2 regions of the Streptomyces sp. NPDC060232 genome follow, and region 1 is predicted to be linked to the other one. Evidence: riboswitches for the same ligand, from Rfam matches in the RefSeq annotation. Region 1 holds a riboswitch; the other holds the start of a gene.
What was found. Region 1 has a riboswitch for S-adenosylmethionine ahead of thrC (threonine synthase). Riboswitches for the same ligand answer to the same signal wherever they lie in the genome.

Region 2: linked by a shared signal. The riboswitch ahead of ACFWFZ_RS28020 (aminotransferase class V-fold PLP-dependent enzyme) and the one ahead of thrC (threonine synthase) in region 1 are both predicted to bind S-adenosylmethionine.

What each region holds. Positions count from the first base shown of each region.
Region 1 covers NZ_JBHXAG010000018.1:100,921-105,216, reverse strand. The annotation lists gene ACFWFZ_RS24700 (trehalose-6-phosphate synthase) at 1-1,001, opposite strand, end outside; gene ACFWFZ_RS24695 (glucosyl-3-phosphoglycerate synthase) at 1,049-2,026, opposite strand; SAM riboswitch class I at 2,212-2,369, shown strand; gene thrC (threonine synthase) at 2,387-3,661, shown strand; gene ACFWFZ_RS24685 (MoaD/ThiS family protein) at 3,698-3,976, shown strand.
Region 2 covers NZ_JBHXAG010000023.1:69,555-73,850, reverse strand. The annotation lists gene ACFWFZ_RS28030 (cytochrome bc complex cytochrome b subunit) at 1-144, shown strand, start outside; gene trpD (anthranilate phosphoribosyltransferase) at 309-1,373, shown strand; SAM riboswitch class IV at 1,460-1,576, shown strand; gene ACFWFZ_RS28020 (aminotransferase class V-fold PLP-dependent enzyme) at 1,798-3,195, shown strand; gene ACFWFZ_RS28015 (Lrp/AsnC family transcriptional regulator) at 4,153-4,296, opposite strand, start outside.

The DNA of each region.
Region 1 (4,296 bases):
GACGGGTACGCCGAGGCCAGATGCACCACCCGGCCGCGCCACTCGGGGTGGACCGTCAGCAGCTCCCGGTAGGCCAGCAGGCCCCTCAGGATGTTCTTCGACAGCTCCGTGCGGTCCACGCGGGCGATCGTCTTGCGGCCCGCGACCTCCGCCCGCAGCTCCGCCAGCTTCGCGTCCACCTCCGGCCGTTGCGCGAGCGCCCGCAGATCGTCGGCGTCCACGCCCAGCGGGTACACGGCCACCTCGGTCCGCTTGTGCCGCACCGGACCCGCCGGGTTCTTCTGGACGTACCTCGCCTTCGACGGCTCCACCCCGGTCGCGAACTTCGGCTCGGCGATGCCCCGTTCGTCGTCCAGGTGCGTGCCGTCCAGGAAGGCCTGCGCCCAGGACCAGGTGTGGAAGCCGACCACGTCCGCGCCGAGCATCCCCCACACCAGCTCGCTGCGGATGTCGTCGGGCAGCATGTCCAGGAACTCCCGCGACGCCCACGGGGTGTGCGTGAAATGCGCGATCCGCAGGTCCGGACGCAGTTCCCGCAGCTGCCCCGGGACCAGCGCCAGGTGGTAGTCCTGCACCAGTACGCGGGCCCCCTGCGCCGCCTCCTCGGCGAGGGCGCGCGTGAAGGCCCCGTTGTACGCCACGTACGCGTCCCACCGGCGCCGGAACTCCGCGTCGAAGACCGGCTCGCGCGGCACGTCGTACAGGTGGTGGTGGGTGAACCACAGCACCGAGTTCGCGATGCCGTTGTACGCGTCGTCGTACATCGTGGGATCGATGTCCAGCATCCGGACGCCCGGCTCGGAGACGTCCCGCCGGACCGCCTCCCGGTCCGCGTCCGACAGCGCCGCGCAGATCCACAGCGCACCCGGCTGCTCCGCGAGGGCCGCCGAGAGTCCGGAGACGAGACCGCCCCCGCCGCGCCGGGCGCTGAGGGTGCCGTCGTCGGAGAGGGCGTAGGAGAGCGGGCCGCGGTTCGCCGCGACGAGTACCTGAGAAGCCATGCCGCGAACCTAGCCCGGCCCGCGCTCGCTCAAACGTGTGGACACGGTCACGCGACGTGGCGCCGGCCGTACTCCTGCACGCCCAGCATCGGCGGCCGCTCCTCGGTGTCCACCGCGTACGTCCGCGGTACGAAGCCCTCCGGCCCGCGCTCGAACTGCGTCAGCTCCGGCCGTACGAGGTGCCCGCGCGAGAGCCGTACCTGCGCCGTCCGATAGATCGCCGCGGCCATCCGGCCGAGCGCCTGGCCGTCCTGGTGCCGGTGCAGCCGTACGCCCACGTCCACCTGGGCCAGTGCGTCCAGTCCGACGGTGTGCAGCGCGTCGACCAGCAGGCCCAGCTCGACGCCGTAGCCGACGGGGAAGGGCAGCCGCTCCAGCAGGGAGCGCCGTACGGCGTACTCGCCGCCCAGCGGCTGGACGAAGCCGGCCAGCTGCGGCCAGTGGAGGTTCAGCAGCGGGCGGGCGACCAGCTCGGTGACCCGGCCGCCCTGGCCGGGGGTCTTGCCGGAGGCGAGCCCGTCGAACTCCGTGCCGAGCGGGCGGTCGTACATCGCCTTGACGAACTGCACGCCGGGGTCGGTCAGGAGCGGGCCGACGATGCCGGAGACGAAGGAGGCGGAGAAGTCCCGCAGGTCGGCGTCGACGAAGCAGACGACGTCCCCGCCGGTGACCAGCAGCGAGCGCCACAGCACCTCGCCCTTGCCGGGCAGCGCCGGGATCCGCGGCAGGATCTCGTCGCGGTGCACCACCCGGGCGCCGGCCTTCGCCGCGACCTCGGCGGTCCGGTCGGCCGAGCCCGAGTCGACCACGACCAGCTCGTCCACGAGGGGGACCGGAAGTCCCTCGATCAGCTCACGCCGGATCACCTCGACGATCGCGCCGACCGTCGCCTCCTCGTCCAGCGCGGGCAGCACCACGCTGACCGTGGTCCCGGCCGCCCGTTTGAGGTCGAGCAGCTGGTCGAGCGGTCGGTCGGCGGCGGACCAGGAGCGGTCGGCCAGCCAGCGCTCCACCTCTTCCAGCACTCTCAGCACTCCCTGCGTGTCGGCGATATCGGCCTTTATGTGATCCATCTCGCGGTTCGGACGGCTGTCTCAACCGCCCGGCCCTTCGGTTACAGTCTTGAACAACGCGAAGGACCACCGCATGCCGGGGTCCCCCGCGTACAAACGCACCGGCGCGCCGCAGAGCGCGTGTGCCGGTGCCATACCGCTCATCCAGAGGGGCAGAGGGACACGGCCCGTTGAAGCCCCGGCAACCCTCCAGTCGGTTCTCGCGATTGCGCAGCAGCGCTCGTCAGCGAGGTCCCCGGCTAGGGAAGGTGCCAATTCCGTCTCATGGCGAAATGCGCCATGGGGAAGATGAGGAGAAAGGGCCTCGCCATCATGGCTGCACAGACTGTCGCCACCTCTGTCGATCTCGGACCTGCCACCGGCCTTTCCTGTCGCGAGTGCGGTACCCGCTTCGAACTCGGTCCCATCTTCGCGTGCGCCGAGTGCTTCGGACCGCTGGAAGTCGCCTACGAGCTCCCGACCGGCGACGCCGAGGCCCTGCGCGCCGCGATCGAGGCCGGCCCCGCCAACATCTGGCGTTACGCGCCGCTGCTGCCCGTCCCCGCCGACGTGGCGTCCAAGCCCAGCCTGAACCCCGGCTTCACCAAGCTCGTCGACGCGGCGAACCTGGCCAAGGAGCTGGGCGTCACCGGCAAGCTCTACGTCAAGGACGACTCCGGCAACCCGACGCACTCCTTCAAGGACCGCGTCGTGGCCATCGCCGTCGAGGCCGCCCGCGCCTTCGGCTTCACCACCCTGTCCTGCTCCTCCACCGGCAACCTGGCCGGCGCCGTCGGCGCCGCGGCCGCCCGGGCCGGCTTCCGCTCCTGCGTGTTCATCCCGCACGACCTGGAGCAGGGCAAGGTCGTCATGGCCGGTGTGTACGGCGGCGACCTCGTCGGCATCGAGGGCAACTACGACGACGTCAACCGCTTCTGCTCCGAGCTCATCGGCGACCCGCTGGGCGAGGGCTGGGGCTTCGTCAACGTCAACCTGCGCCCGTACTACGGCGAGGGCTCCAAGACCCTGGCGTACGAGATCTGCGAGCAGCTCGGCTGGCAGCTGCCCGACCAGATCGTCATCCCGATCGCGTCCGGCTCGCAGCTGACGAAGATCGACAAGGGTCTGCAGGAGCTGATCAGGCTCGGTCTCGTCGAGGACAGGCCGTACAAGATCTTCGGTGCCCAGGCCGAGGGCTGCTCGCCGGTGTCGACCGCCTTCAAGGCCGGTCACGACGTGGTCCGCCCGCAGAAGCCGAACACCATCGCCAAGTCGCTGGCCATCGGCAACCCGGCGGACGGCCCGTACGTCCTGGACATCGCGCGCCGCACCGGCGGCTTCGTCGAGGACGTCAACGACGAGCAGGTCGTCGAGGCCATCAAGATCCTCGCGCAGACCGAGGGCATCTTCGCCGAGACCGCGGGCGGCGTGACCGTCGGCGTGACGAAGAAGCTCATCGAGAACGGGCAGCTCGACCCGGCGCTGACCACCGTCGTCCTCAACACCGGCGACGGCCTCAAGACCCTGGAGGCGGTGGCCGCGGACAGCGGACAGACCGCCACCATCCGCCCCAGCCTGGACGCGTTCCGCGCCGCCGGCCTGGCCTGACCACCCTCCCCGCACTACCGGAAAGGCAGTAGCGCCATGAGCGTCAACGTCCGCATCCCCACCATCCTGCGCACCTACACCGGCGGTCAGGCCGAGGTCCCGGCCGAGGGTGCGACCCTCGCCGAGGTCATCGAGTCCCTGGAGAAGAACCACCCGGGCATCGCCGCGCGCGTCCTGGACGACCAGGGCAAGCTCCGCCGCTTCGTGAACGTCTACGTCAACGACGACGACGTGCGCTTCGAGGGCGGGCTGGAGGCGGTGACGCCGGACGGCGCCGGCGTCTCGATCATCCCGGCGGTCGCGGGCGGCTGCTGACCCGGCTGACCCCGGGCGAGAAAGCGTAATTCCCCCCTCCACTAAAAGCGGAGGGGGGAATTCTGCTTGATTGGGCACGGTAGAGTTGGGGAAGTCCCCTCCGCTGGACTTGCCCGCTGCATATGAACGGGTCGCGTGAGGGTCGACATCGGGCCAATGTGCGGGTGCGGTATGGGGCTTTGGCGAGATATGTCAGGCCCGAGTTGCCCTGGAACATGCCAAATTTTCACTCTATTTCAATGTTTCTCGGTGTCCAGATTTCTCGTCGGATTGACCTGTTGCAGACAGCACTCGCGCAGATACATTCAGCCTCGGTCGAT
Region 2 (4,296 bases), on a different contig from region 1:
GAGAACGGTGTCGAGCGCAAGGTGAAGGCCACCGAGAAGCTGCGCGCGAAGCTCAGCAAGGGCTTCTACGCCGAGGGCAACCAGATCCCGAAGCCCACGGTGGAGGAGTACAAGGAGATCCAGTCCGGCCACGGCCACCACTGATCCCCCGCACCACCGCATGAGGGACTGATCTCGGCCAGTCCTGGTGTCGCCACGGCGAGAGCCCCGTCCAGTGTCCGGACGGGGCTCTTTGCCGTAACCGGGGCTGGATAGGCTGATCTCCGACCCATTCGACGTGGCACCCCCATCAACAGCAGGAGCGGACCATGAACGTTGCGACCCCGGCAGGCGGCGACAGCGTGGCGGCCCGTGGTTGGCCGGGCGTCCTCGACGCCCTGCTGACCGGCCAGGACCTCAGCGCCGACGACACCGCCTGGGCCATGGACCGGATCATGCGCGGGGAGGCGACCGACGCCCAGATCGCCGGCTTCGTGGTCGCGCTGCGCGCCAAGGGGGAGACGGTCGCGGAGATCAACGGCCTCGTACGGGCCATGTACGGGCACGCCAACCTCATCGAGGTGCCCGGCCGCACCGTCGACATCGTCGGCACCGGCGGCGACGGGGCCAAGACGGTCAACATCTCCACGATGTCGGCGGTCGTCGTGGCCGGAACCGGCGCCAAGGTCGTCAAGCACGGAAACCGGGCCGCGTCCTCCGCGAGCGGCTCCTCGGACGTCCTGGAGAAGCTCGGCGTCAACCTCGACCTGAGCACCGCGCGCGTCGTCGAGGTCGCCGAGGAGGCCGGCATCACCTTCTGCTTCGCGGTGAAGTTCCACCCCGCCCTGCGGCACGTCGCGGGAGCCCGCCGCGAGCTGGGCATCCGCACCACCTTCAACATCCTCGGCCCGCTCACCAACCCGGCCCGCGTCCGCGCCCAGGCCACCGGCGTGGCCGACCCCCGGATGGCCCCCATCGTCGCGGGCGTGCTCGCCGAGCGAGGCTCCTCCGCGCTGGTCTTCCGCGGGGACGACGGCCTCGACGAACTGACCACCACGGCGACCTCGCGCGTCTGGTGGGTGCGCGACGGGAAGGTCACCGAGCAGTCCTTCGACCCGCGCGACGTCGGCATCCCCCTGGTCGACGTCTCCGCCCTCGCCGGCGGGGACCCCTCCTTCAACGCCGACGTCGCCCGCCGCCTGCTGGCCGGCGAGACCGGACCCGTACGCGACGCCGTGCTGCTGAACTCCGCGGCCGCCCTCGTCGCCCTCGACCCGGGCACCGGCAGCCTGGAGGAGCAGATCACCGCCGGCATCACCCGCGCGGCCGAGTCCATCGACTCGGGTGCCGCGCGTGCCGTCCTGGAGCGCTGGGTGACGGCCAGCAACGCCTGACCCGGCACACGATTCACGCCGGACCCCGGTCCGCCATTCGGACCGGGGTCTTGTGCGCGGCGGATCTTGTGGCAGGATGCTGACCAGGTCACGAGTGACAGCGTGTAGGCCCCGGCTTGCTGTCCGGCAACCCTCCTTCCGTGGCGGGGTGCCCCGGGTGATGACCAGGTCGTAGGCAGCAAGGCCTACGGCAAGCGCGGATCCCTCGACACCAGGGGTCCTGGTCTTTCGAGGAGCGTTTTTCCGTGAGCAAGCGAATGCGATAGGGCGACTGACGCCCCTTCTTCACCCTCGGACCAGGGTCACTTCCGCGTACCGCGACCGTCCCGTCCGAGGCCACTCCCGTACCCCGGACGGCCGCACGGCCGTACCCGCGTACGGGCACACCGAAGCCATTCAGCCCTGCCTGCCGGGAGATACCGCCATGTCCGCATCCCTGAACGCCACCGTCGCCACCGCCCAGGACCCCGCCTGTGCCCAGCCGCTCGCCGTCCTCGGCCGTGACGTCACCGTCCCGCTCGTCACCGGCGGCGAGGTCACCTACGCCGCCCTCGACTACGCCGCCAGCGCCCCCGCCCTCCAGCGGGTCTGGGACGACGTGGCCGCCTACGCCCCGTACTACGGCAGCGTCCACCGCGGCGCCGGATACCTCTCGCAGCTGTCCACCGACCTCTTCGAGCAGAGCCGGGCCACGGTCGCCGAGTTCCTCGACTGCCGCCCCGGCGACCAGGTCGTCTTCACCCGCTCCACCACCGACTCCCTGAACCTGCTCGCCGCGGTGCTCCCCGCCGGCTGCCAGGTCTTCGTCTTCGAGACCGAGCACCACGCCTCGCTCCTGCCGTGGACGAACGCGCAGGTCACCTACCTCGACGCGCCGCGCACCCAGGCCGAGGCCGTCGCCGTCCTGGAGCGGGCGCTCGCCGGCCGCGACCCTTACGGCCCGGCGCTCGTGTGCGTCACCGGCGCGTCCAACGTCACCGGCGAGCTGTGGCCGGTGAAGGAACTCGCCGCCGCCGCGCACGCCCACGGCGCGCGGATCGTGCTGGACGCCGCCCAGCTGGCCCCGCACCACCCCGTCTCCGTGCGGGACCTCGACGTCGACTGGGTCGCCTTCTCCGGCCACAAGCTGTACGCGCCCTTCGGCTCGGGCGTCCTCGCCGGCCGCGCCGACTGGCTCCAGCAGGCCGATCCGTACCTGGCGGGCGGCGGCGCCTCCCGCACGGTCTCCCGCCGCGAGGACGGCGGCGTCGACGTCGAGTGGCACACCACGGCCGCCCGCCACGAGGCAGGCTCCCCGAACGTCATCGGCGTCTACTCCATCGCCTCGGCCTGCCGTGCCCTGACCGAAGCCGGCTTCGAGAACCTGGTGGCGCGCGAGCAGCGGCTCGTGGAGCGGGTCCGCGAGGGCCTCGCCGACGTCCCGGCCGTCCGCGTCCTCTCCCTCTTCGGGGACGACGCCCCGCGGGTCGGCGTCATCTCCTTCGTCGTGGACGGCTGGAACAGCTCCCACTTCGCCGCCGCGCTCTCCGCCGAGTACGGGATCGGCGTCCGGGACGGCCTGTTCTGCGCCCACCCGCTGGTGCGGACCCTGCTGGGCAGCGAGCCGCAGGCCCAGGGCGAGTGCGGGGCCCCCGAGGCCGCCCCGGGCGAGCGCTCCCTGAACGCCATCCGCGTCAGCTTCGGCGCCGGCACGCCGGACGAACACGTGGACCGCTTCGTCGGCGCGGTCCGGGAACTCGTCGCGGACGGCGCGAAGTGGCAGTACCGCACGGAGGAAGGCCGCTGCGTCCCCCTCCGCGGGACGCCGACCCCGTCGTCCTGACCTCCCCCTGCGGGGTGCCCTGCGGGCGGGCTCGGTGGGTGGCGGGCCTGGTCTGGGGGTTGCCCTGCGGGCGGGCTCGGCGGATACGGCCTGGTCTGCGGGGTGCCTTGCGGGCGGGCTCGGTGGGTGGCGGGCCTGGTTTGGGGGCGTCGGTGGTGTCCAGGCAGGGGTTGGTCTCGCGCGGGTGCTTGGCGGGGTCGGGGGGTGGGGTGGTGCCCCGCACGAGGATCTCCTCGGCTCGGCGCGCGCGGGCACGTCCCGGCCGTACCCGGCGGTCGCGCCTCGTCCTGCGGGGACCCTCCTGCGTGTCCCCACCCCACCGCCGGCTTCGGCAGCACCCGGGATCCCCATACGTGCCCCCGCCCAGGTCGACTTCGCCAGCACCCGGGATTCCCTCAGGTGTCCCCCGCCCAGGTCGGCTTCGGCAGCACCCGGAATTTCCTTAGGTGTCCTCCGCCGAGGTCGGCTTCGCCAGCACAGGGGATTCGCCCACGCGCTCCCGCTCGCGGCCGACTCCGGCAGTACGCGTGGCTGCGTCCCGCCCCGGGGCTGGCTTTTGGTGGTGCTGGAGGGGCCGGCTCGTGCGTGGCTGGATCGGCGGAGGGGAGGGGGGACGGGGCGGGGTGTCCCCGCAGGACGAGTGCGCAACCACCGGGTACAGCCGAGACAGCCCGCACGCGCCGAGCCGAGGAGACACCCCGCCCCGGCACCCCGGACCGACCAGACCGACAAGCCCGCGCCGAAGCAACCCGCACACCGCCGAGCCGCCCGCAGGGCAACCCGCACCTTCCAGCCCCGCCGGCGCTTGAGGCGCGGGTCCGGGCAGCGCCCGGCAGCCGGCGCAAGCCGAGCAGCCCGCAGGGCGACGGCAGCGCCCGGCAGCCGGCGCAAGCCGAGCAGCCCGCAGGGCGACCCGCGGCGAAGCCCAGGCCGGATCTGCAGACCCCGCCGGAGGCGTCAGGCGTCGAGGCCGATCGCGAACGCCGCCTCCAAGTCGTGCTGCGAGTACGTGCGGAACGCCACGTGCGTGTCCGTCGCCTCGACGCCCGGGATCTTGCTGATGCGGCCGGGGATGATGTCGGCCAGGTTCTCGTGGCGGTT